One region of the Nocardioides sp. CPCC 206348 genome, then DNA from elsewhere that is predicted to be linked to it. Evidence: predicted binding sites of a transcription regulator. Region 1 holds the regulator's gene; the other holds the start of a gene.
The links. Region 1 encodes LexA, which represses DNA repair genes until DNA is damaged. Its sites were predicted from a motif close to TCGAACANNTGTTCGA; they were not measured.
Positions count from the first base shown of each region.

Region 2: the regulator LexA is predicted to act here: its motif matches at 3,797-3,812, upstream of recA (recombinase RecA).

Region 1 is NZ_JBMCZA010000210.1:100,953-120,663, reverse strand. It holds gene ACOADB_RS21515 (MXAN_6640 family putative metalloprotease) at 1-1,530, opposite strand, end outside; gene lexA (transcriptional repressor LexA) at 1,580-2,323, opposite strand; gene ACOADB_RS21505 (LysM peptidoglycan-binding domain-containing protein) at 2,578-2,961, shown strand; gene ACOADB_RS21500 (hypothetical protein) at 3,076-3,405, opposite strand; gene nrdR (transcriptional regulator NrdR) at 3,700-4,176, shown strand; gene ACOADB_RS21490 (vitamin B12-dependent ribonucleotide reductase) at 4,302-7,226, shown strand; gene ACOADB_RS21485 (DEAD/DEAH box helicase) at 7,393-10,389, opposite strand; gene ACOADB_RS21480 ((deoxy)nucleoside triphosphate pyrophosphohydrolase) at 10,296-10,709, opposite strand; gene ACOADB_RS21475 (nuclease-related domain-containing protein) at 10,896-11,834, shown strand; gene ACOADB_RS21470 ((deoxy)nucleoside triphosphate pyrophosphohydrolase) at 11,897-12,307, opposite strand; gene ACOADB_RS21465 (hypothetical protein) at 12,401-12,598, opposite strand; gene ACOADB_RS21460 (GPGG-motif small membrane protein) at 12,637-12,780, opposite strand; gene ACOADB_RS21455 (hypothetical protein) at 12,874-13,347, shown strand; gene ACOADB_RS21450 (PPOX class F420-dependent oxidoreductase) at 13,402-13,890, shown strand; gene ACOADB_RS21445 (thermonuclease family protein) at 13,939-14,430, shown strand; gene ACOADB_RS21440 (DNA-3-methyladenine glycosylase) at 14,441-15,043, shown strand; gene ACOADB_RS21435 (pyrimidine/purine nucleoside phosphorylase) at 15,040-15,348, shown strand; gene ACOADB_RS21430 (SigE family RNA polymerase sigma factor) at 15,402-15,941, shown strand; gene ACOADB_RS21425 (hypothetical protein) at 15,938-16,591, shown strand; gene ACOADB_RS21420 (MFS transporter) at 16,610-18,082, opposite strand; gene ACOADB_RS21415 (MarR family winged helix-turn-helix transcriptional regulator) at 18,169-18,549, shown strand; gene ACOADB_RS21410 (DUF2237 family protein) at 18,546-18,932, opposite strand; gene ACOADB_RS21405 (ABC transporter permease) at 18,929-19,711, opposite strand, start outside.
Region 2 is NZ_JBMCZA010000159.1:1,527-7,776, forward strand. It holds gene ACOADB_RS11515 (DinB family protein) at 1-294, shown strand, start outside; gene ACOADB_RS11520 (DUF3046 domain-containing protein) at 302-496, shown strand; gene ACOADB_RS11525 (MFS transporter) at 493-1,776, shown strand; gene ACOADB_RS11530 (hypothetical protein) at 1,808-3,691, opposite strand; gene recA (recombinase RecA) at 3,976-5,022, shown strand; gene ACOADB_RS11540 (regulatory protein RecX) at 5,139-5,684, shown strand; gene ACOADB_RS11545 (phosphoribosyltransferase) at 5,671-6,183, shown strand; partial or broken gene ACOADB_RS11550 (polyphosphate kinase 2 family protein) at 6,193-6,250, shown strand, end outside.

The sequences.
Region 1 (19,711 bases):
CGCGGCCACCTCGACCCAGTCGACGGCTCCACCGAAGGAGTACGACGACACGCCATCGCCCGTGCTGTTGAGTGCGACGATCTTGGCGACCGGCGCCTGGCCCTTCTTCTTCACGGTCACGACCGCGGCGCCGCCCGCGATGATGTAGTTGAGGTTGAGCTGGACCCGCAGCTTCCATGCGCCGGTCATCTTCGGGACGAACCGGTAGTGCTTGGCGCTCAGGTGGTGCAGCTGGAAGCGCAGGCTCTTGGAAGGCGCGGAGGCGCTGAGGTTGTAGGTCCCGTACAGCGGCGTGGGGGCGTAGCCGGCACCCTCGGAGTAGAACGCGGAGGGGCGTCGGTTCCAGAAGGCGAACCCGGCGAACTGCACGTTCATGGTGGTGCGCAGGTCGGTCAGCGCCGAGGTGATGGCCTGGACGGAGTACTGCCCGGCGCCCGCCTTCTCCCACATCTTGCGCACGATCACGGGAAGCAGTCCCTGGGAGGTGGGGTAGCGCTCGCCGAGGTACCGGAAGAAGATCCACGATCCGTACTGCGCGAGGTTGCCCCAGCGGTCGACGGGCTGGCTGGGCACGCCGAGCGGGCCGTAGGGCAGGTAGGACCGGTTGTCGTTGATCGCGTTGAAGAGCTCGTCCTCGACCCAGGTGGCGGTGCCCTCCATGAACCAGCCGTCCTCGTTCGCGTCGTAGGCGAACTGCACGGCGTGGAAGTACTCGTGGGCAGCGGTGACCTTGAGGTTGTCCGCCGGGGTGTGGCTCGGGTAGTCGGCGGCGCTGTAGTCGTTGTCGACGACGCAGTAGGCGGGCGCAGCACCGTGGCCGCTGATCTCCTGGTCGGTCGCGCAGTAGCCGTAGATGCCGAACTGGCCGAGCTCGGCGATGTAGACGTCGACCTTGTCGGCGCCGTTCCCGCCGATGAAGCCGTCGCCCGCGGGCCGCTGGTAGCCGGCCGTTGTGTACGCATTCGCCACCACGGAGAAGGCCTGGGCCACGAACTCGACGTAGTCGGGGTAGTTGGCGTCGGTGCCGGACCAACGGCCGCCCGGGCCGTTCTCGGGGTCGGCGGCGCTCGCGTCGGCTCCGTCGACGTAGTGCACGCAGAGGTAGCCGGTGCACAGCGGGGTGTTCTCCGGCGTCTGGTAGCAGGGCGGGCCGGTGTTGCCCTCGCACTCGTAGCTGCCGGGAGCGTTGGCGCCGTCGGTCGGTCGCGCGAGCAGGCGCCCGGCGTCGTCCTTCTTGTCCTTGGGCAGGTCGGCGCGGCTGGCCGCCAGGTCGCGCAGGGCGAGGGTCGCGTCCTTGCCGTGGTCCTTGGCGTCCGGCATGGTCGCCGTGGCTGCCGGGTCGAGCAGGTCCTCGACCGTCTCGAGGGCCTCCTCGGCGACCTCCTGCGGGGTCTCCGCCGCGGCCGCACCCGGGTCCGCTGGGTCGCCAGGGTCGGCCTGCGCTGCGGTGCCGAGGAACGGCACGAGCAGGAGGAGGGCGAGCAGGGCGATGAGCAGCCCCGAGAAGGGCAGGTTGCTGCGGCGCGTCATGGGGAAGTTCGGCCTTCGTGGTCGACGGATTGAACCCCCTGACCTTACGTCAGACCCGGCGAAGGACCGCCGTGACCTTGCCCAGGATCGTGGCGTTGGTGCCGTCGATCGGCTCGAACGCGGGGTTGTGCGGCAGCAGCCACACCTGCCCGGCCTTGCGCTGGAACGTCTTGACCGTCGCTTCGCCGTCGATCATGGCGGCCACGATCTCGCCGTTCTCGGCGGTCGGCTGCTGGCGGATCACGACGTAGTCGCCGTCGCAGATGGCAGCGTCGATCATCGACTCGCCACTGACCTGGAGCAGGAACAGCTGGCCGTCGCCGACGAGCTGGCGGGGGAGCGGGAACACGTCCTCGACGCGCTCCTCGGCCAGGATCGGGCCACCGGCCGCGATCCGGCCGACGACCGGCACGTTGCGCGGGGTCGGCGCTGCGTCGTTGATGCCGGTGTCGTCGTACCCGTCGTGACCGGTCTCCTCGACCGTCGACATGGCGCGGCGGGCGGCCATCACCTCGGGCAGGAAGACCTCGAGGGCGCGCGGGCGGTTGGGGTCACGCTTGAGGTAGCCCTTCTCCTCCAGGGTGCGCAGCTGGTGGGCGACGCTGGAGGTGCTGGTCAGGCCGACGGCCTGGCCGATCTCGCGCATGCTCGGCGGGTAGCCGCGCTTCTCGATGCTGTCCTTGATGTGCGCGAGCACGCGCAGCTGGCGGGCGGTCAGCCCACTGGCGTCCGGGGGGCCGTCGGGCAGCTCCGTGACGGTGCTGCCACTCGTGGTCTTGGCCTTGTCAGCCATGGATGCCCTCCCAAGTCTTCCGGCAGATCGCCCGGATCGGATGTGACGACGCTAACCGATGAACGGGCCGTTCTTCAAACATCTGTTCGAAGGGCGTGTCGCGACACGCCGTCGAGTGTTTGTTCGAACAGGTACTGGATTTGTTCGAACACCTGATCTAACCTCGTACACATGTTCGATCGAACGCCTGATCGATCAGCTTCTGTCGGACGGCCTGACTAGACATGGCCCGTCCACTTCCCCCGGAGGTTTCCATGAGCACCATCACGTTCGCCCCGCAGGTCTCCACCGTTCGTCGTACGACGACGGCCCGCCCGGTGCGTGCCCGCAGCCAGCACAGCCAGGTCCGGCTGACCCGCCGCGGCCGGCTCGTGGTGCTCGCGTTCGCCTTCGCCGTGGTGATCGCGGCCGCCGTGTGGCTCGCCGCCGGTTCCGCCGCGACCCGCGAGGGCGGCGGCGCTCCCGCCGTCGAGGTGGTCACCGTGGCGCCCGGCGAGACCCTGTGGGGCCTGGCCAGCGACGTGGCCTCGACCACCGGCGACGACGTCCGCTCGGTGATGGAGCAGATCCAGCAGCTCAACACGCTCGACTCGAGCATGGTCTACGCCGGCCAGCAGCTCCGCGTTCCGACGGAGTAACCACAGCTCGCCCGTCGCTTCGACCCCGACGGGTGCAGGGGAAGACGAGGGGCGGGGTCTGGCTCATGCAGCCGGACCTCGCCCTTCGCGCTGTCCGCCCGGGCTGTCCGCGCGCTACCGAGCGGCGCGCTTGCCGCCCTTGGGAAGGCTGGGGTCGCGCTTCACGCGGGGCTGGGGGCCTTCGCTCCAGCCGACCGCACGCGAGAGGCGTACGGCGAGCATGAACGCAAGGAACAGGCAGAACATGGCGCCGACGCAGGCGATCAGCAGGAAGAACCAGGCGCTGGCCTTGCCGTCGTGGCGGGCCGTGGCGCCGAAGTCGATCGCGGCGAAGACGAGGTATCCCCAGGCCACCAGCGCGAAGGTGATCCCGACGGCAAGCAGCAGGAGATCAGGTCGAAAACCTGCCTTGGCCCGGTCTCCGGATCGCTTGCCTCCCGCCACGGCGTCATTGTGTCCGATGGGTGGCTGACGTGTCCCCTCAACCCTCCGATGGGCCGGTTCGGAGCGCAAATGAGCCCGCCCGAAAAACTTCTTCGAACTCCTTGGGGGCCGGGCTTGCACCCGTGGTGGTCGAGGCGTACGGTTACCACTACATCTAGTAGTTACAACGATGTAGTTCTCCACATCTAGTCCACAGGACGAGGGGTGGAAACGCACAGATTTCGTCCCGTTGTGCACAGGAGGCTCCCCCTCTGTCCACAGCATCCGCCACCCAGGTTCTCGTGAGGAGGGCTCATGCACTGTCCGTACTGCAAGCACAGTGACACCAAGGTCCTCGACTCGCGGGTCTCCGACGACGGCTGTGCGATCCGCCGCCGCCGGATGTGCCTGGACTGCGAGAAGCGCTTCACCACCGTCGAGGCCATGCAGCTGACGGTGCTCAAGCGTTCCGGCGCCACCGAGCCGTTCACCCGCGAGAAGGCTGTCTCGGGTGTGCGCAAGGCGTGCAAGGGACGCCCCGTCGACGAGGACGACCTGGCCCGCCTGGGCCAGGAGGTCGAGGACCAGTTGCGCCTCGCCGGCAGCCCCGAGATCGCCGCCCACGAGGTGGGCCTGGCGATCCTTTCCCCGCTTCGTCGCCTCGACGAGGTGGCCTACCTTCGCTTCGCCTCGGTCTACCGCGGGTTCGACTCCGCGGCCGACTTCGAGAACGAGATCGCTCTCCTGCGCGCCGAGCGGCAGTTGCAGAGCGAACCAGCCCCCTCGGGCTGACCACAGACGCCCGGCAGGTGGTGGGGAAGCCGCCTGCCGGGCCACCCCCCTCTCGGATTCACCGGTTTTTAGAGACACCTTTGAACAGACACCGCCGCACGACGTACCAGGAGACCAGGAGAGACATGACCGAGACGGCCAGCAACACCGAGGCAGCCACCGCAACCGGCGGCCACAAGAAGGGTCTGAAGATCGAACGGGTCTTCAGCACCGAGGGCGTGCACCCCTACGACGCCATCAACTGGGAGCGTCGCGACGTCGTCCAGCAGAACTGGAAGACCGGCGAGACCGTCTTCGAGCAGCTCGGTGTCGAGTTCCCCGACTTCTGGTCCCTCAACGCCTCGACGATCGTCACCACGAAGTACTTCCGTGGCGCCGTCGGCACCCCCGAGCGCGAGCGCGGTCTCAAGCAGCTCATCGACCGGGTGGTCTCCCGCTACACCAAGGCCGGCATCGAGAACGGCTACTTCGCGTCTGCGGTGGACGCCGAGATCTTCGACCACGAGCTGACCTGGCTGCTCGTGAACCAGTACTTCTCCTTCAACTCTCCGGTCTGGTTCAACGTCGGCACCCAGTCCCCGCAGCAGGTCTCCGCCTGCTTCATCCTGTCGGTGGATGACTCGATGGACTCGATCCTGAACTGGTACAAGGAAGAGGGCTTCATCTTCAAGGGCGGCTCCGGTGCCGGCCTGAACCTCTCCCGCATCCGCTCCTCCAAGGAGCTGCTGTCCTCCGGTGGTACGGCGAGCGGCCCGGTCTCCTTCATGCGCGGTGCCGACGCCTCGGCGGGCACCATCAAGTCGGGCGGCGCCACGCGTCGTGCGGCCAAGATGGTCGTGCTCGACGTCGACCACCCCGACATCGAGGAGTTCGTCGAGACCAAGTGGCGCGAAGAGGACAAGATCCGCGCCCTGCGTGACGCCGGCTTCGACATGGACCTGGGCGGCAAGGACATCACGTCCGTGCAGTACCAGAACGCCAACAACTCGGTCCGCGTCAACGACGAGTTCATGACGGCCGTCGAAGAGGGTCGCGAGTTCGGCCTGCGTTCGCGCAAGGACGGCTCGGTCATCGAGACCGTCGACGCCCGCACCCTGTTCCGCAAGATCAGCGAGGCCGCCTGGGCCTGCGCCGACCCGGGCCTGCAGTACGACGACACGATCAACGACTGGCACACCAACCCGGAGACGGGCCGGATCACCGCGTCCAACCCGTGCTCGGAGTACATGTCGCTCGACAACTCCTCGTGCAACCTCGCCTCGCTTAACCTGATGAAGTTCCTCAAGGACGACGACACGTTCGACGCGCCGCTGTTCGCGAAGGCCGTCGAGCTGATCATCACCGCGATGGACATCTCGATCTGCTTCGCCGACTTCCCGACCGAGCCGATCGCCCAGACGACCCGCGACTACCGCCAGCTCGGCATCGGGTACGCCAACCTCGGCGCCCTGCTGATGGCGATGGGCCTGGGCTACGACTCCGACGGTGGCCGCGCGATGGCAGCCACCATCACCTCCCTGATGACCGGTACGTCGTACCGTCGTTCGGCGGAGCTGGCCGCGATCGTCGGTCCGTACGCCGGCTACGCCCGCAACGCCGAGGCCCACAACCGGGTGATGCGCAAGCACCAGGCGGCCAACGACACGGTCCGCACGCTGCACATCTCCGACGCCGAGGTGCACAAGCTGGCTTCCGCCGAGTGGGCGCAGGTCGTCGAGCTCGGCAAGACCAACGGCTTCCGCAACGCGCAGGCCTCGGTGCTCGCGCCGACCGGCACCATCGGCTTCATGATGGACTGCGACACGACCGGCATCGAGCCGGACTTCTCGCTGGTCAAGTTCAAGAAGCTCGTCGGTGGCGGCTCGATGCAGATCGTCAACCAGACGATCCCGCGTGCGCTGCGCAAGCTGGGCTACGACGCCGAGAAGGTGGAGGCGATCGTTGCCTACATCGCCGAGCACGGCCACGTCGTCGACGCTCCGGGCCTGAAGACCGAGCACTACGAGATCTTCGACACCGCGATGGGCGAGCGTTCGCTCAAGCCCATGGGCCACGTGAAGATGATGGCGGCCTGCCAGCCGTTCCTCTCGGGCGCGATCTCCAAGACGGTCAACCTGCCGGAGTCCGCTTCGGTCGAGGAGATCGAGCAGATCTACATGGAGTCGTGGAAGCTCGGCCTCAAGGCCACCGCGATCTACCGCGACAACTGCAAGGTCGGCCAGCCCCTGGCCGACGGTGGCGGCAAGGCCAAGAAGGACGCCGCTGACGCTGCCGACGCCGCGGATGCCGCCAAGGTCATCGAGAAGGTCGTGGAGAAGGTCGTCTACGCCCCGACCCGCAAGCGCCTCCCGAAGTCCCGCCTGGCCCGCACCACCTCGTTCACGGTGGCCGGTGCCCAGGGCTACATGACCTCGGGTGCGCACGACGACAAGACGCTCGGCGAGATCTTCCTCAAGCTCGGCAAGCAGGGCTCGACCCTGGCCGGCGTGATGGACGCCTTCTCGATCGCGGTCTCGATCGGCCTGCAGTACGGCGTCCCGCTGGAGACCTACGTCTCGAAGTTCACCAACCTGCGCTTCGAGCCCGCCGGCCTCACCGACGACCCGGACGTGCGCATGGCGCAGTCGATCATGGACTACGTCTTCCGCCGCCTGGCGCTGGACTACCTGTCCTTCGACGACCGCTCCGCCCTCGGCATCTACTCCGCCGAGGAGCGCCAGCGCCACCTCGAGACCGGCTCCTACGAGCCCCTCGAGGAGGACATCGGCAGCCCGTCCGAGCTGATCGACGCCCCGGTGGTTGAGGTGCGAGGAGCGCAAGCGACGAGCCTCGAAACCTCCGAGCCCACCGACGCCGAGATCGTCGAGGACCCGCTGGCCGGTGCCCCCGCCGTCGAGGTCAAGGTCGCCAAGACCACGGCCGAGCTCCTCGAGCAGCTCACCGGCACCGCCGTCGACAGCCCGCTGTGCCTCACCTGTGGCACGAAGATGCGGCCCGCTGGCTCGTGCTACGTGTGCGAAGGGTGCGGCAGCACCAGCGGCTGCAGCTGACAGCAAGGTCGTCGAGTAGCCCGAGCCGTTAGGCGAGGGCGTATCGAGACACACGAAGGCCCGGTCACCTCTTGCGAGGGGGCCGGGCCTTCGGCGTTGGGATCATTGGCCGAGATTGGATCAACCAGGTTGATCCGATCCCAGCCAATAACGGGCTGACGAGAAGCTAAAGCGTCACCGTGGGGTGGAAGTAGTCGAACAGTGCCGACTCGATCGGTTCGTCGAAACGCAACAGCATTTTCACGACAGGGAGCTGGTTACCCTTGCCGTCGGTCATCGTGGTGTCCTCGGCGTCGTACGCCGTTGGGCTACCGAGGTAGTAGAAGTCCTTGCCCTCGGCATCGTCCTTCTTCACGAACACGTGGAGGTCGAGTTCGTTGGCAGCAATGGCCCGCTCGACGGGGCTCTTGAGGTGCCGCTGGGACTTGGTGAACCACACCATCGTTGAGCGATCCACGATGGCGTCCTCGTAGGCGGTGCTCGCAGAGACGTCATCAGCCTTGTGGAGGGTGACGAAGATCGGGCAGACGCCTTGGGCCATGTCGGCCTTGTAGCCGTAGATCGTTGATGTCCACTTCCGAGGGAGGGACAGGAGTCGCGTGGCTTCCTTGCGGCCGTACTGCATTCCCGGGGTGAACGGGACGTCGCGTCGATACCGGTCGCTGACTAGCGCGATGCCCGTCTTGAGGATGTCGGCCACAGCGTTGCGGAAAGTCTTGTTGCCCTCGTAGGCGGCGACGACGTCAGCCCTGAGACGAACGTCGTCCCCCGTGCGTTCGACGACGCCCCGCGTGTAGCGCTTCAAGTCCGCCTCAGCGTGGTGGGCCAGAGTGAACGTGTCGACGGCACCCTCGACAACGGCGCGAGTCGACGGCAAGCCTTCGTCGGCGCATACCTCGCGAAGTCGTTGGATCGACGATGGTCCGTCGAGCAGAGTGCGAAGGATGACGAACTCATGCAAGCGCCGGGCGGTGAGTACCTCGTGGCTCAGTAGCCCAAGCGCGCGGTCTTCGGTGTCGGTGAATCCGTGATCCTCGCCCAGAGTGGCCTTGAGCAGTGCAGGAAAGTGAGCGCGATCAGTCGCGAGGAGAACGGGGTCGACGGACTCGAACCGGTAGAAGTCCCAAAGCTCCGGCAGCCCGCCCACACGGTTACTCATCCCTGTGATGGCAACCTTCAAGCGAGCCGCGTTGTTCAGGGTGGTGTCGCCAATGGACTGGAGCACCCGTTCTTGCGAGACCTTGTCGAAGCGCACGCTGGAGAGTCCAGGCAGAACGCCCGTCTCCTCGGCCGCGATCAGGTTCTTGCGCAGCGATTCCTTGTTGAGGGACTCGTCGCCGAACAGTGCGATCGGGATGAGGAAGTTGTTGGCGTAGTTCCCGATCACATCGATGACGACGAGGTACTCCTTGCCGTCGGCCTTGCGAAGCCCGCGGCCGAGTTGCTGGACGAAGACAATCGCTGACTGCGTCTGGCGAAGCAGGATCACCTGGTTGACCGAGGGGATGTCGACCCCTTCGTTGAAGACGTCGACCGTCAGGATGTAGTCGATGGCGCCACGTTCGAGTTCCTCGACCACGTGCTCTCGGTAGGGAATCGAGTCCGTACCTGTCAGCGCGACCGTGCGAAGTTGTTTCCCTCGCAGAGTGCGTTGGTTCAGGGCCTGAGCTAGGGCGTGGGCTTCATCCTTGCGGCTGCAGAAGATCAGGCCTCGTGGTGCGACACCTGCCTGGCCGTACTTGGTGATGGCTTCGAGCAGGTGGTCGACGCGCTCGGGAGTGATGAGGAACGCGAGATCGGAGTCCGCGGTTGCGGTCGTTCCGTCGTCGAGGGTGACGTCCGCGACGCCGTAGTAGTGGAACGGACTCAGCATGTCTGCCTCGAGAGCGTGAGTCAGACGAATCTCGTACGGCACGTTGTAGTCGAAGAGTTCGTAGACGTTGAAGCCGTCGGTGCGCTCGGGAGTCGCGGTCATGCCGAGCAGGAACTCTGGCTGGAAGTAGTCGATGACGCGACGGTGGGAGATGGCACCGGCACGGTGTGCTTCGTCAACGATCACGTAGTCGAAGGCGTCGGGTGCGAGAGCCGCGAGAACGTCGGGTTGAGACAGGGTCTGAACGGTCGCGAAGGTGTAGCGCCGGTCGGTCTGCTTTGAGGTGCCGGAGAGCTTGCCGTAGTCGGACGGAGGTCCGCCGAGTACCCGCTGATACTCGTGGATCGTGCGATCCAGGATCTGCTCACGGTGCACGATGAACAGCATTCGACGCGGATTGAACGCGCGGACATCAAGAGCTGACAGGATCGTCTTGCCCGTCCCCGTGGCGGAGATGATGATCGCTCGCGACTCGCCTTTGCGTCGAACATCCGCGATCTCAGCAAGTGCGTCACGCTGCATCAGGTTCGGGACAACGCCGCGATGCGGTTCGACCTCGTCAATGGTCGATGCGGACACATCGAGCGGCGCTCGATGCGGGCGGGGGCCCGGCGCGACGAACGACGCGGCGTACTGCTCGATCCATTCGGGCGTCAGAGGGATCGATTCGGCGAGTTGGTCGTCGATCAGTCGTCGGACCTGGGCGGCTAGGTCGCTCCCCGTTGCTGCCGACACCTTGAGATTCCACTCATGGTTCTTGACGAGCGCACTCTCCGTGAGGTTCGAGCTGCCGACCATCGCGGTGACCCCATCCGCGTGATCAAAGATGTAGCCCTTGGGGTGGAAGGCGCTCGCGCGGTGCAGGCGCACGTCGACGCCGTAGTCGGCAAGGGTGAGGAGCTCGGCGAAGGCCTCAGGACGGTTGAAGCCCAGATAGTCGGACGTGACAATTCGCCCTGTTCCGCCAAACTCGAAAATCTCTTGCTTCAACAGGGCGATGGCGCGAGGGGAGACAAAGGCGACCGAGAAGAGGAAGCCCGAAGCTCGCTTCAGTTCGTCTCGCAGTACGCGGAGCACGGACTCGCTCTCGCCGTTGAGCACCATCTGGGGATGGTGTTGGCGAGGCGCGACCACGTCGCCACCGAGATAGCCGAACTGGACGTCGAGGGCCAACTCCTTGTGCCAGCCGATGTCACTCATCGATCGGCCAACTCCGCCTGGATCTTCTCGACGGCGGGAATGTCGGCGGGTGCCCAATCCAACTCGGAGAGCCTGGACGGCGAGCGCCACTCGACGGCCGCGTGTTCGGTCAGACTCGGGGTGCCGTCGATAAGTTCGCAGTAGAACGTGGTGAGCGTGACGATGCCGAAGTCGTACTCGTGGGTGGTCGAAACGACCTCCTCGCCGACGCGGACCTGGCATTCGAGCTCTTCGTCAATCTCGCGCTCGAGCGCGTGACGGGGAGTCTCGCCTGGTTCGATCTTGCCGCCGGGGAACTCCCACATGCCGGCGAGAGCGCCGTCGCCGCGCTGGGCACACAGAACGTCACCGTCCCTGACGATGACCGCCCCGACAACGTTGATCTGCTTCTTGGCGACCGGTTGCTCCACGTGCCGAAGCTTAGGGGTGGGGCCGATAGAAACATCTCCTTTGAGCGCAGCCTGGCGGCCTGGGCCAAAGCACGGCGACTCACGGCTGATGATTCACTCGGATCCGCGCGCTCGCCCCACCCGATGCGTCATGCCAGTCCTGACGATCCGCTGCGGAATCGCCTGCCGCCAGCCGATGATCGGGGCATGACCCAGGAGACGGTGGTGAACCGGTGGAAGCGGTACGGCAAGGACCGCCTCTACGTGTCTGTGCCTGTCGAGGGTGGTGACGATCTCAAGGTTGGATGGTGGGATCTCCTCTCTGACGAGGCTCACCCCGAGAACCCGGCACACGCCGCTCTACTCTCGTCCGCAGTCGCCTCGTGGCGACAGCAGAATGGCGGTGAGAACTCTCCGGTGCCGTCGACGCGGGCGACGTCTGTAGAGCCGTCCGCTCCGGCGGAACCGTTACCTGTTGCCGCTCCCGCTTCAGTGCTGGACGCAACGGCGAGGCCCTGGCGCGACCTGTCCGAGAACCGCGCCGGGGCAGCGGCCCGGGAGCAGGCCTTGTCTAGACGCGCCGCAGCGCCGGTCAAGACAACACTCGCTCGGGTGCTCGGCGTCCACACCGACGAGCGCGCGTGGCGTATCGGCGCCCACGGCGAAGAACTTGTGGCAACCCAACTCAACAAGGCAGCAATCAGAGACCCGCGCTGGCGATTCCTTCACGCCATCCCCGTTGGCAATCGAGGATCCGACATCGACCATCTCCTCATCGGACCCGGAGGAGTGTTCACCGTTAACGCAAAAAACCACCCCGGAGCCAAGATCTGGGTCGGCGGTAACACGCTCATGGTCAATGGCGCGAAGACTCAACACATCCGCAACGCCCGCTACGAAGCCCAACGGGCATCGAAGTTTCTCACTCAAGCCTGCGGTTTCCCGGTCCACGTTGACGGCCTTGTAGTCACCGTCAATGCAAGAGACGTCGTCATCAAGGCCCAACCCGAGGGCGTCTCCGTCACGTGGCGCAAGAACGTCTCGACGTGGCTGCTCAACCACGGAGACGTTCTCAGCGATGAGGCCATCAGTGCCATTTACGAGATGGCCCGCCGCTCCACCACTTGGACCGGCGCCCATCCATAGCGTGCGGCCATCGGAGGCGTGAGCACAGCGCCGCCGGGTTCGGCCGCAGCCACGACGACCCGCTACGTCCCGAGGTGCCGCTTCACGAGCTCGACAGCCGGCTCGTCCGCCGGCGCCCACTCGAGGTCATCGAGCTCATCCGGCGGGAGCCACAGCAACGCCGCATGCTCGGTCGCGGTCGGCGTACCGTCGAGAAGGTCGCAGTAGAACGTCGTGAGGGTGATGACGCCGAAGGCGTACTCATGCGTCGTGGCGGTCACCTTGGCGCCGACCTTGATCCGGCAGCCGAGTTCTTCGAGGATCTCGCGTTCGAGTGCGTGGCCCGCGGACTCGCCGGGTTCGATCTTGCCGCCGGGGAACTCCCACAGGTCGCCGGTCTCGCCGCCCGGTGCGCGCCGGGCGCACAGCACCAGGCCGTCGCGGACGATGACCGCGCCGACGACCTTGTAGTGCTTCTTCGCGGAGGGCGTCATGGGACGTGAGCCTAGGGTGCGCCCGCCCGTGCCCTCCGCCAGAAATGACGAAGGCCCGGACTTCCGCGTGGGGAGCCCGAGCCTTCGACAGCTTCAGCGGCGTTCTTCGACCACCGTGTGGCGACTGCGCTGCTGGTTCACGATCAGCGACACCACGATGGCCAGGATGCCGACGGCCAAGAGGATGCCGCCGAGTGCCGAGTCGTCGATGAACGACATGTCGATCGTCACGACGTCGAGCAGCAGGATCAGCCCTGCCGCGATGAGCACGATGCCCAGTCCGATAGCCATGATTTGCTCCTTCGATCAGAGTTGTTGAGGACGAGAAGTCAGTTGAAGATCGAGACGCCGCCGGGGCCGACGAGGAGGCCCACGACGATCAGCAGGGCGCCGTACAGGATCCGTCCCTTGACGAGCGAGACGACGCCAGCGATGACCAGGACGACCGCGATCAACCACAAGATGGTGAGCATGAGAACTCCAATCGATTCCTTCGGCTCCTTCGCCGAATGACCTTCGATACCCCAGAACCCCCATTCCATACGGGTTCTGTGCACACTGGCGGCATGGTCTCGTTGAAGTACGCCGTGGTCGAACGCGAACGCCGGTTCCTGGTCGCTGCGCTTCCCGAGGGAGTGGGGGAGACCTGGGAGATCGAGGACCGGTACGTCGACGGGAGCCGCCTCCGGCTTCGGGAGGTACGACGACCCGACGGCACCATCGTGCGCAAGCTCGGGCACAAGGTGCGCCTTGGCGACAGCCCGGCCGAGGTCGCGTGCACGTCGCTCTACCTCGACGACGCCGAATGGACCCTGCTCCTCTCGAGCCTGCCGGGAAGGACGCTGCGCAAGCGGCGGCACCACGTCCACCGCGACGGGTGGCACGTCGTCGTCGACGAGCTCGAGGACGGCACGCTGCTCGCCGAGATCGATGACGGCGACCACGAACCCCGGCCAGTTCCGGTCTGGCTCGACGTTCTCGAGGACGTCAGTGGCGACGAGGCGTGGACCGGCGCCGCGCTCGCGCGCGGGGACAGCTGACGATTCCGCCCCTGGGAGGACGACAGCGCCTGCCCCAGCCGCGAAGATCGACCCATGCGACTTCCTGGAGCCATCGTCCGGCCGCTGATCAAGTCGGGCAAGAAGCCGATGAACGCCATGCGCGCGCCCGAGGCGATGACCGTCCTGGACCGGCCGGTGCAGCACACCGACTTCTCGTCCCTCGACGGTCACGTCCACGTGCTGCTGGTGACCTACAAGCGCGACGGGACGCCCATTCCGTCGCCGGTGTGGTTCGCCCGCGACGGCGAGACGCTCTATGTCTGGACCGAGATCAACGCCTTCAAGGCCAAGCGGATCCGCAACGATCCGCGCGCGCTCCTCGCCCCCTGCGATGCCCGCGGCGTCCCTGAGGGTGATCCGATCGCCGCGCGCGGCCGGGTCCTCACCGACGAAGCAGACCGGCAGCGCGCCGCGAAGGTGATCCGCGGCCAGTGGGGGATCGGCCGCCGGATCTTCGAGCTCGTGTCGCGCCCGCTCACCGACGTGCACTACCTCGCCTTCGAACCGGCGCCGAAGGACTGACTTCGCCGTTCCCCTGACAGGGTCGGACCCTGGCCGTACGTTCCGCACATGCGCCGCCACCCCCTGCTCCTCGCGGTGGCGATCGTCGCGCTGGTCTTCGTGCTGTTCCGCGTGTTCGGCGATGCCAGTGCCAGGCCCCACAACGAGGTCCAGCAGGTCCAGCCCAAGGACGGCCGCACGCTCGTCGTCACGCACGTCGTCGACGGCGACACCGTCGACCTCGACAACGGCGAGACCGTGCGTCTCGTCGGGATCGACACCCCGGAGCGTGGTGAGTGTGGCTACGACGAAGCCCGGGACGCGCTCGTCGACCTGGTCGACGGCAAGCGGATCACCCTCGGCGCCTCCGACGAGGACCGCGACCGCTACGACCGGTTGCTGCGGTACGTCGACGTCGGCAAGGTCGACGCCGGCCTGCAGCTGATCAAGCAGGGGCTCGCGATCGCGCGCTACGACTCCCGCGACGGCTACGGCCGCCACCCGCGCGAGGACCGCTACGTCAAGGCCGACCGGGCCAGCCCGCCCTCGGTCTGCGGCTAGCCTCGCCACCGTGGCCAGCAACACCGACGACGTCGTACGACGCGCGCGCTCCCTGCTCGGCCGCACCTTCACCGCCCACGACGTCACGATCCGGATCACCGAGGTCGAGGCGTACGGCGGCCGCGAGGACCCCGCCTCCCATGCCTTCACCCGCACCCCGCGCTCGGAGGTGATGTACGGACCGCCCTGGCGGCTCTACGTCTACCGCTCCTACGGCATCCACTACTGCGCCAACGTCGTCACCGGACCCACCGAGATCGGGGCCGCGGTGCTGCTGCGGGCAGGGGAGGTGGTCGACGGAATCGACCTCGCCCGGGCCCGCCGCAACGACGCCCCCGACCACCAACTGGCACGAGGACCGGGCAACCTCGCCCAGGCGCTCGCCATCACGCTCGACGACCTCGGCACCGACCTCCTGGCCCCCGGTGCCGTCGCCCTCGGGCCGGAGGTACGCCACCGGCACCGCATCGAGGCCGGCCCGCGCGTCGGCGTCTCCAAGGCGGCCGACGTGCCCTGGCGGTTCTGGCTCGCGGGCGAGGCCAGCGTGTCGTCGTACCGCCGGAGCCCGCGCGCGCCGGCCCTCACGCCGACGCCCACTAAAGTTCGGCCGTGACCTTTGAGAACGTGACCCTGGACCCGCAGGCCAACATCTACTTCGACGGCAAGTGCGTCAGCCACACCTTCCACCTCGCCGACGGCACGAAGAAGTCGGCCGGCGTGATCTTCCCGGCACAGCTCAACTTCGGCACCGCTGCGCCCGAGGTGATGGAGCTCAACGCCGGCGCCTGCCGGATCCGCCTGGCCGGCTCCGAGGAGTGGACCGAGTACGCCGCCGGCGAGTCCTTCAGCGTCCCCGGCGACTCGTCCTTCGACATCGAGGTCACCGAGACGCTGGGGTACGTCTGCCACTACGGGTGACATCGTGGGGCGGGTGATGCAACCCGCCGGGACCTCCCACTCGTGTAGGGGACATGAGACCGACGCCGCGTGACGCGGAGTTCGAAGAGTTCGTACGACGACGCCGCTCCCACCTCCTGGGTACGGCGACCGTCCTGACCGCCGGCGACCACTACCTGGCCGAGGACCTCGTCCAGGGCACCCTGGTGCGCCTGTACCTCGCCTGGGGCCGGGCCACGAAGCGCGGCGGCGTCGACGCCTATGCGCGACGGGTCCTGGTCAACGCCTTCATCGACCACCGCCGCCGACCCATGGTGGCGAAGGAGAAGGTGACCGGCGAGCTGCCGGATCGGGCCGGCCCGTCGGCCGAGGAGCCGATCGACGCGGAGCTGCTCGCCGCGCTGAGCGCGCTGCCGGCCCGGATGCGGGCGGCCGTCGTACTGCGCCACGTCGTCGACCTCAGCGTCGAGGACGCGGCCGACGCGCTCGGCTGCAGCGAGGGCACGGTCAAGAGCCAGACGGCTCGCGGCCTGGCCAAGCTCCGCGACGTCCTGCCCGACCCCAGCACCGTCCCCAGCACCCCGCACACCCCCCACGAAGGAGACGCATCATGACCGACCTCGACCTCACCGATCGCCTGCGCAAGCTCAACGACCTCGACCCGGCGATCACCGACGACATCGTCAAGCGCGACGTGCTCCGTGGTCGCGGCGCCGCCCGTCGTCGTACCGTCCGGATGGGCGTGGCCGGCCTCGGCATTGCCGCCGTCGCTGCCGTCGGCGTGACCGTGGCGATCAACGCCGACCAGGACCGCGCGCCGGTGATCGCCCAGGACTCCACCGACAACACCGACGACCAGGTCCAGGCCGGCGACCTCGAGCTGGTCAACTACACCGGCGCCCAGGAGCCCGGCTTCGTGATCACCAAGGTGCCCGAGGGCTTCGTGCTCGAGGGTGCCGGGCCGTTCAACCTCAACATCGCCCGGCCCGACAACCTGACCGGACTCGACGTCTTCGTCGACAAGGTCACCGTGATGCTCGAGTCGTCCTCGGTCACAGGCGCTCCGGAAGGCACGCCGGTCAAGGTCGGCGACCTCGACGGGTGGCTGCGCGACAGCGACGAGGCCAAGGCACTGACCTACATCGACGGCACCCACCGTGTCGTGGTCCAGGTCTGGAACTCGCTCGGCCTCACCGACGACCAGATCATCGAGTTGGCCGAAGGCGTCACCGTGACCGCGGAGGCGCAGGCCGGCGTCGGCTGACCTGCGCCCCTCGGTAGGTCACGCCACCTCGGCCAGCTCCGGTTCCGGAGCGGTCGGGGTGGTGGCGTCTGCAGTCCGCCGGTCGAGGACCAGGCCGGCAACGGCCACCGCGGCGCCGACCGCGCAGACTGCGGCGGCGAAGCCGAGTCCCGGTCGGTAGGCGTCGAGCACGTCGGCGGCTGATGTCGCCCCTTCGGCGCCCGACGTGACGATGGCGGTGGTCACGGCCAGCACGATCGCCGCCCCGACCTGCATCGAGGTCTGCAGCACGCCCGCGGCGAGACCCTGCTCGTCGTCATCGATGCCGCTGGTGGCCTGGATGTTGATGGCAGGGAAGCCCACCCATCCGATGCCGATGAGGAGCAGTGCGGGCAGCAGCATGCCGACGTACGACGGCGAGGTGTCCAGGCGCAGCACGAACATCAGGTAGCCGATCGCCATCACCGTCATCGTCACGGCGATGATCGGGCCGGTGCCGAAGCGGCCGACGAGCTTGTCGGAGTAGATCGCCGACAGGGTGACCATCAGGCCGATCGGCAACAGGGCGAGCGCGAGCTCGAGCGGGCTCCAGCCCAGGTCCTCCTGGAGGAACAGGGTGACGATGAACTGCCAGCTGAAGTACGAACCACCGACCGCGACGATCGCGATGCTCGCGCGCACCAGGGTCGACTTGCGCAGGATGCCGAGCCGGATCAACGGGTGGGCGATGCGCTGCTCGATCGCGACGAAGGCGGCGAACAGGACGGCCACGGCGACGAACGAGCCGACCGTGCGGGCCGATGCCCAGCCGGCTTCGGGTGCCGAGACGACCGTGTAGACGAGGAGCAGCATCGCCGCACCGGAGGTGATCGCACCGAGCACGTCGTGGCCGCCCTCGGCGACCGCCTTGTCGCGGGGGACCAGGAAGTACGCCGCCACCAGCGCCAGCAGCGCGATGGGCACCGGCAGCAGGAACGTCCAGCGCCAGCCGACGCCGGTCATCAGGCCGCCGAAGAGCAGCCCGGACGAGTAGCCGCCCGCACCGAACACGGTGTAGATCGACAGCGCCTTGTTGCGGGCCGGTCCCTCGGCGAAGTTGGTGGTGATGATCGACAGGCCGGTCGGTGCGGTGAACGCAGCGGCGAGGCCCTTGATGAAGCGGGTCGCGATGAGCAGCGGGCCCGAGCTGACGAAGCCGCTGAGCAGCGACGCCACGGCGAAGACCGCGAGCGCGATCAGGAAGACCTTGCGGCGACCGAGCAGGTCGGCGGTGCGGCCACCGACGAGGAGCAGGCCGCCGTACCCGAGGACGTAGCCGCTGATCAGCCACTGCAGCGTCGAGGTCGACAGGTCGAGCTCGGCGCCGATGGACGGCAGTGCGACTCCGATCATGGAGACGTCGAGGCCGTCGAGGAAGAGCACGATGCACAGGGTCATCAGGAGGGCCCAGGTGCGGGTGGACCAGCGGATCGCGCTGATCGTGGAGGGTGGATTGGAGGTTGTCGAGGACATGCCGAGAAGGGTTTCATGCACGTGCATTGAATGCAAGCGCAAATAATGTGTTTGCATGAATGTAACCTGCTGGCTAGGATGCAGCCGTGTCGAAGGTCCGCGCTCCGCAAGCACCCGTCGCCGAATGGCGCGCGTTGCTGGACCGCCACGCAGTCGTGAGCTGTGCGCTCGAGAAGGCGATGCAGGATCGCCACGGCATCGGGCTCAGCGAGTTCGAGACGCTGGACCGGATCGTCGACGCCAACTGCGGCAAGTACCGCATGGCCGAGCTCGCCCAGGACATCCACCTCAGCCAGAGCGCGCTGTCGCGCGCGATCACCCGGCTCGAGAAGGACGGCCTGGTCTCGCGGTCGACCTGCGACGACGACCGCCGCGCCGTCTTCGTCTGCCTGACCGACCAGGGTCGTCAGGTGTACGACGACGCCCTGCCCACGCACCGCGAGGTGCTGAGCAACAGCTGGGACTAGAGGCCGCTCGGGTCGTCCGGGACGTCGACGGAGTGGGACTGCAGCACCTCGAGCGGGATGAGCTCGAGCGCCCGCTCGTTGGTCGACGCGAGCACGATCGGAGCCGCGGCTCCGTCGTCGTACGCCTGCAGCCAGCGGGCTGCGACCACGCACCACCGGTCACCGGGGTGCAGGCCCGCGAACTGCCACTGCGGACGCGGCGTCGACAGGTCGTTGCCGACGGCCATCTGGTGCGCCAGGAACTCCTCGGTCATCACCGCGCACACCGCGTGCAGCCCGACGTCCTGCGGCCCGCACGAGCAGTTGCCGTCGCGGTAGAACCCGGTCATCGGATCGGTCCCGCAGGGCTGGAGGTCGCCACCGAGGACGTTGCGCTCGCTCATGAGTCACCCGATCGGCGCAGGATGCGGGTGAACCGGGTGTGGTTCGCCGCGGCGTTGCTCAACAGGATCACCAGCAGTCCGAGCACGGAGTAGAGGCCGAGCACCACGAACGGTGCCGACGTCGACGCGTCGGGGAAGTAGAGCGCGTCGCGGGCGACCGTCGCCCCCGCCCCCGGCGGCAGCAGCTGGCCGATCGTATGGCCGAAGCGCGGGAGCATCTCCGGTGCGATCGACGACCCGGAGATGATCAGGCCGACGGTGAAGTAGAGGCCGCCGATCAGGGACCCGGCCGGCCCGATGAGGGCGACGAATGCGGCGGTCGAAGCGGTCACCGCGAGCGAGATCAGGGCCAGGCCCCAGAACAGCGTGAAGTGGTCGGCGCCGTCACCGACCCCGAACAGCGACATCGCCAGCAGGCCCACGCCCGACGACAGCAGTGCGTACGCCACCAGCAGGGCCGCGTGCCCCAGGCCGCGCAGCGTCGACTGCTCGGTCCTGCCCCGCAGCCGTCCGAGCGCGAGCGACGCGATGGACCCGCCCAGGCACAGCGCCTGGATGACGAAGCCCAGCGAGCTGCCGCCGCTGTCCTCCTTCGGCAGTGGTACGACGTCCGTCACCGGTGGCGGCGTCGTGAGGGCCGCGAGCGTGGCGACCGGGACGGCGGCACCGGCCGCGGTGAGGGACTCGACCTGCGAGGCGATCTCGTCCTGGTAGGCCGCGGTGTACTTCGCCTTGAACAGGTTGGCCACCGACGGGGACGCCGCGGAGGCGACGTAGAG
Region 2 (6,250 bases), on a different contig from region 1:
GGGCGGCTCGGGCAGATGCTCACGGACGACGACCCGGTCTTCGCGAACTGGGACCAGGACGAGACCGCTGTCGCAGATCGCTACGACCTGCAGGACCCGGCGGACGTCGTACCCGACCTGGTGGCGGGGGCCGAGGCGATCGCGGTCCTGTACGACTCCGTCCCCAGCGACGCATGGGAGCGTCCGGGGCGCCGCAGCAACGGCAGCGTCTTCACCGTGGACACGCTCGGGAGGTACCACCTGCACGACGTCATCCATCACCGATGGGACGTCCGCTGGCTCGACCAGCGATGATGGTCGGGTGCGGCACACGGAGTTCTGGGAGCGGATGGAGCACCACCTCGGGTCCGGGTATGCCCACGTCTGGGCGGACCAGTTCGTGATGGCCACCCTCGGCGGCCGTACGGTCCGTGAGGCCATCGACGCCGGCGAACAGCCCAAGCAGGTGTGGCGCGCGGTCTGGGAACAGCTCGAGCTGCCCGCGAGCGAGCGGTGACCCTTCTCGATCCCACCCGGGACGTCCTCGCTGTGCAGCGTCGTACGGTCCGCGTCCTGGTCCTGACCCAGGCAGTAGGAGCCGTCGGCATCACCATCGGCATCGCAACTGCCTCCCTGCTCGCCCGCGACCTGTCGGGGTCGGAGGCACAGTCGGGCCTCGCGCAGACCGCGCAGGTGCTCGGTGCCGCCGTGATCTCGTTCCTGCTCGCGCCGCTGATGGCACGCCGCGGACGAAGGACGGGCCTGATGAGCGGCTACCTCATCGGCGCGTGCGGTGGCCTGCTCGCCGTCGTCGCCGGTGTCGTCGGGTCGATGCTGGTCCTGCTCGTCGGAGCCGTCCTCCTCGGCGCTGGTACGGCGGCCAACAGTGCCGCGCGCTACGCCGCCACCGACCTCGCGACCGACGCGACCCGTGCCCGTTCGTTGTCGCTCGTCGTGTGGGCGACCACCGTCGGCGCGGTCGCCGGCCCGAACCTCACCGGTCCGGCCGGGTCGTTCGCCGACGCTGTCGACATCCCCGAGCTGACCGGACCGTTCGCGCTCGGCGCGATGGGCATGCTGCTGGCTGCGCTGGTCGTCGGCGTCCTGCTCCGGCCCGACCCGTTGCTGCTCGCCCAGCAGCTCGAGGGGGAGGCGGACGCTGCCGCGGGTCGTGCCCCGCGCGTCGCCGGCGGCCGCTCGTCGTGGGGACGTGCCATGAAGGCGATCGGCGACAACCCGGTCCTCGGCTACGCGATCGCTGCTCTCGCCCTGGCCCACGCGACCATGGTCGGTGTCATGGTGATGACCCCGCTGCACATGGAGCACGGTGGTTCGGGCCTCGAGGTGATCGGCATCGTGATCAGCGTCCACGTCCTCGGCATGTTCGCCTTCTCGCCGCTGGTCGGGATGCTGGCCGATCGCGTCGGACGGCCGCCCGTGCTCGGTGCCGGGGGAGCGACGCTCCTGGTGGCGCTGCTGCTGTGCGCCTCGGCACCCACCGGCATGTCGTGGCAGGTGACCGCCGGGCTGTTCCTTCTCGGAGTCGGATGGTCACTGGTGATGGTGTCGGCCTCCACCCTCGTGGCCGAGCATGCGCCGATCGAGGCACGCACCGATGTCCAGGGGACCTCGGACCTGGTGATGGGCCTGACCGCCGCCGTGACGGGTGCGTTGGCGGGCGTGATCGTCGACCTCGGCGACTACCCGACGCTGGCGCTCGCGAGCCTGGTGCTCGTCGTCGGCGTGCTCGGCGCATCGGCCCGCGCAGCGGTCGAGACGACACGCCGCACCGCCTGACCAGGTCCGATCGCCGGGTCGTGCTGGCCCGTCAGCGAGGGCGCACCCGACGGCGCACGGCGGTCCAGACGCGGTCGCCGAGCGGAGTCCGCCGGATCCGGCGCAGCAGGCGCAGGGGAGCGCTGTCGGGCCGGGGCAGTTCCGGGGGCGTGGTGACCCGGAGGTAGGTGGCGCCCGTGGCGGGCCGGGCGGTGTCCGCCTCCAGCCGCTCCGCCGCGACCGCAAGCGCGGTGAACTGCTGCAGGACCCGTGGGTCCGGGCGACCGCCCCGCACTGCGTTGCGGAGGGCCTTCTCGACCGCAGGCCTGTGCATCAGCCCGGCGAGCGAGCCGTGCGAGGTGTCCAGCAGCTGGCTCATCACCGCCACACCGTCGCCCTCCCACACGCGGGTGGAGGTGGACTGCATGGACGGGACCTTCACGAAAGGTACGTCGGCCCATTCCGGCACCAGCCGGGCGATCAGGCCGGTGTGCAGCAGCTGGTCGCGTTTCTGCGCCGGGGCCGACGAGAACGTGGCGGCGACGAACCCGGGTGCCAGGAAGGGGGTGACCATGCCGGTGACGTAGGCGGAGGTGGCCCAGCGCCGCACTCGTTCCACCAGGTAGAGGTAGTCGAGGAGGTGCAGGCCGTGGACGCCGGTGGCCCCGGCGTGCTGGACGATGCCGTTGATGCGGTCGCGTTCAGCCTCCACGACCTCCGGAACGATGGCGGCCTTCGGTGCGCCACGGATCAGGCGGTCCAGTCCCGCCTGGTGCGGGGTGAGGGCGGGGTCGGCGTCGGCCGCCGGATACCAGTAGCCGGTGGCGAGCTCGCCCGCTGCGCCGGTGTAGGTGGCGGGCCGGACCTGTCTCGACAGCATCGCGGAGGTCACCGGGCGGGCCATGTAGGTCGACGGGAACTGGTGGTCGTAGTGGTCGCGCAGCCCGCGCGCACGCTCCAGCAGGCCGGTGTCCAGCACCGTGGCAGGTGCTCCGGCGAGCCGCACCACGTGCTCGGGATCGAGGCCGCGCCGGTCCCGCAGCAGCTGCACCAGGCGACGGGCCGTCTCGCCCTCGGCCGGGATGTCCTCGGTGGTGAGGAACCGCGGCGTCCGGTCGGCGGCGATCAGGGTGGCGGCGATGAGGCGCGAGTCCTTGCCGCCGGACAGGCCGAGGGTGATCTCGTCGGCGTAGAGCCGGTGCACGCTGTCGGCGACGCCGGTCAACGCGGTGGCGGCGCGGTCCAGCTGCTCCTCCACCGGGCGCCCCTGGTCGGCGAGCCCGCTGGCCACCACGTCGTCCACGGCGTACCGCAGCTGGCTGTCGACCTCCCAGCCGCCGCCGGGCAGGCGCCGCCCCGTGGCCCGCTCTCCGGGACGCAGCTGGCGGGTCCCGGCCACCGGTGACAGGTCCCCGCCGAAGTGCCCGCAGACGGTGTACGACGTCCAGCCGGCCAGGTCCGGCCGCGCCGTCCCGTGCAGGAAGGTGGCGAGCAGCGTGGGCTGGGTGCAGAACGCGGTGATGCCGTCGGCCGTGCCGGTGAAGACCCGGGCCATGCCGAGCCAGTCCTGCTGCAGGGCGAACCGGTCGGTGTCCAGGGCCAGCAGGGCGAACGGGGGGACTCCCTCGCGATGCACGTCGTCGCCGGCCAGCAGCCGCCGGGCGAGTGCCGGCGGGCCGGTCCCGACGTCGATGCCCACGGGGATCCCGTGCGAGACCGCGGTGACGGGACCCTCGGTGGCGACCACCGGCCACCGGTAGGCGCGCTGATCGGCGGGATGCAGGACGATGACGCCCCAGTCGTCGCCGCCGAAGTCGTGGCGCTGCCAGGAGGTGGGCACGAGATCGCGGAGCGCGGGGGCGACCCGGGCGGTCCGTGCCGAGGTCGCCTCGGTCCCCAGCGGACCACGGGCAAACCAGGACAGCACGACCTGCATGCGCCTACTCCGTTGTCGACGTCAGGATTTGTGAAGGCTAGCCGAAACGCGGCGTGGTCGCTGTCCCCGGCGTTCGGACGACACGCCGGGACCACCTGAACGGTTTCGAACACCTGTTCGTCTAGGTTTGTTCCCACGGGACGCTGGCTGACCGCCAACCGTCCACAGGTACGACGTACAGGCGTGTTTGTCCACACCCACGACCCGGCTGATCAGGCTGTGTCGGGACCTCGTCATAACGTCGCCGATGTACCGACCTCACCACGACACCAGGAGCGAACAACATGGCTGGCGATGACCGGATGAAGGCGCTCGACGCAGCGCTGCTCAGCATCGAGAAGAACTACGGCAAGGGCTCGGTGATGCGCCTCGGTGACGACACCCGTGCGCCCCTCGAAGTGATCCCGACCGGCGCGATCGCGCTGGACGTGGCCCTGGGCATCGGCGGGCTGCCGCGCGGCCGGGTCGTGGAGATCTACGGTCCCGAGTCCAGCGGCAAGACCACCGTCGCCCTGCACGCGGTGGCCAACGCCCAGGCCGCTGGCGGCATCGTGGCGTTCATCGACGCCGAGCACGCGCTCGACCCGGAGTACGCCAAGGCGCTCGGTGTCGACACCGACTCCCTGCTGGTCTCCCAGCCCGACTCCGGTGAGCAGGCGCTCGAGATCGCCGACATGCTGATCCGCTCCGGTGCGCTCGACCTGATCGTCATCGACTCGGTGGCCGCGCTCGTGCCGCGCGCGGAGATCGAGGGCGAGATGGGCGACAGCCACGTCGGCCTCCAGGCGCGACTGATGAGCCAGGCGCTGCGCAAGATGACCGGTGCGCTCAACAACTCCAACACCACGATGATCTTCATCAACCAGCTGCGCGAGAAGATCGGCGTCATGTTCGGCTCGCCGGAGACCACCACGGGTGGCCGGGCGCTGAAGTTCTACTCCTCGGTGCGCCTCGACGTCCGCCGGATCGAGACGCTCAAGGACGGCACCGACATGGTCGGCAACCGGACCCGCGTCAAGGTCGTGAAGAACAAGGTCGCCCCGCCGTTCAAGCAGGCCGAGTTCGACATCATGTACGGCAAGGGCATCAGTCGCGAGGGCGGTCTGATCGACGTCGGCGTCGAAGCGGGCCTCGTCCGCAAGGCCGGCGCCTGGTACACCTACGAGGGCGACCAGCTCGGCCAGGGCAAGGAGAACGCCCGGACCTTCCTCAAGGACAACCCGGACCTCGCCAACGAGCTGGAGAAGCGGATCCTCGAGACGCTGGGCGTGACGCCGACGGTCGACAACGACGCACTCTCCGACGAGCCCATCGGCGTGGATTCCTTCTGATCGTTGGTTTCGAGGCTCGCTGCGCTCGCACCTCAATCAGCGGCACCGGTGGTTGAGGTGCGAGGAGCGCCAGCGACGAGCCTCGAAACCACCGGGCTCATCTCACGGAGGCAGTCATGGCGCAGTGGCCCAACCGCAGGGCCGAGCCACCCGACGACCTCGGGTGGACCGAGGACGCCGACCCCGAGTCGGTCGCGCGCAAGATCCTGCTCGACCAGCTGAGCATCACGGCACGCAGCCGTCATGAGCTGGAGGAGCGGCTGGCCCGACGCAACGTCCCCGAGGACGTGGCGGGCCGGCTGCTCGACCGGTTCGAGGAGGTCGGGCTGATCGACGACGAGGCCTTCGCCCGGGCGTGGATCGACAGCCGGCAACGCACCCGCGGGCTCGCACGGACCGCGCTGGCGGCCGAGCTGCGTCGCAAGGGCATCGCGGACGAGACCGCCCGCACCGTGCTGGCGGAGGTCGACCCCGGTGACGAGGAGGACGCGGCAGGCGTCCTTGTCCGCAAGAAGCTGCGGACGATGCGCGGACTCGACCGGCAGGTCGCCACCCGCCGACTCGTCGGCATGCTCGCCCGCAAGGGGTACTCGCCCGGGCTGGCCTATGCCGTGGTCAAGCGTGAGCTCGGTGCCCCAGAATGGTCGGGTGACGACGAGTGAGACGCCGCCCCCCGCCCGCGAGGTCCTGACCTACGACCTGTTCGGCACCGCCGTCCGCGAGCTCGCCCAACAGGTCGTCGACGACGGCTTCGAGCCCGACATCGTGCTCGCGATCGCCCGCGGCGGCCTCGGCCTGGCCATGGGGCTCGGCTACGCGCTGGACGTGAAGAACCTGTCGGCGGTCAACGTCGAGTTCTACACCGGCGTCAACCAACGCCTCGACGTGCCGATGATGCTGCCGCCCACCCCCGCGGCGATCGACCTGACCGGCATGAAGGTCCTGATCGCCGACGACGTCGCCGACACCGGCAAGACGCTCGAGGTGGTCCGCGACTTCTTCGCCGACCACGTGGCCGAGGCGCGCACTGCCGTCATCTACGAGAAGCCCTGGACCGTCATCAACGCGGAGTACGTCTGGCGTCGTACGGATGCCTGGATCGACTTCCCGTGGTCCTCGACACCGCCGCTCGTCAATCGTCAGGGCGGCAAGGCCCATTAGGGTCGGCGCATGACCGCGTTCCCTGTCTCGGACCTGACCTCCTCGCTCCGGGTCGCCCCGGGCCCGA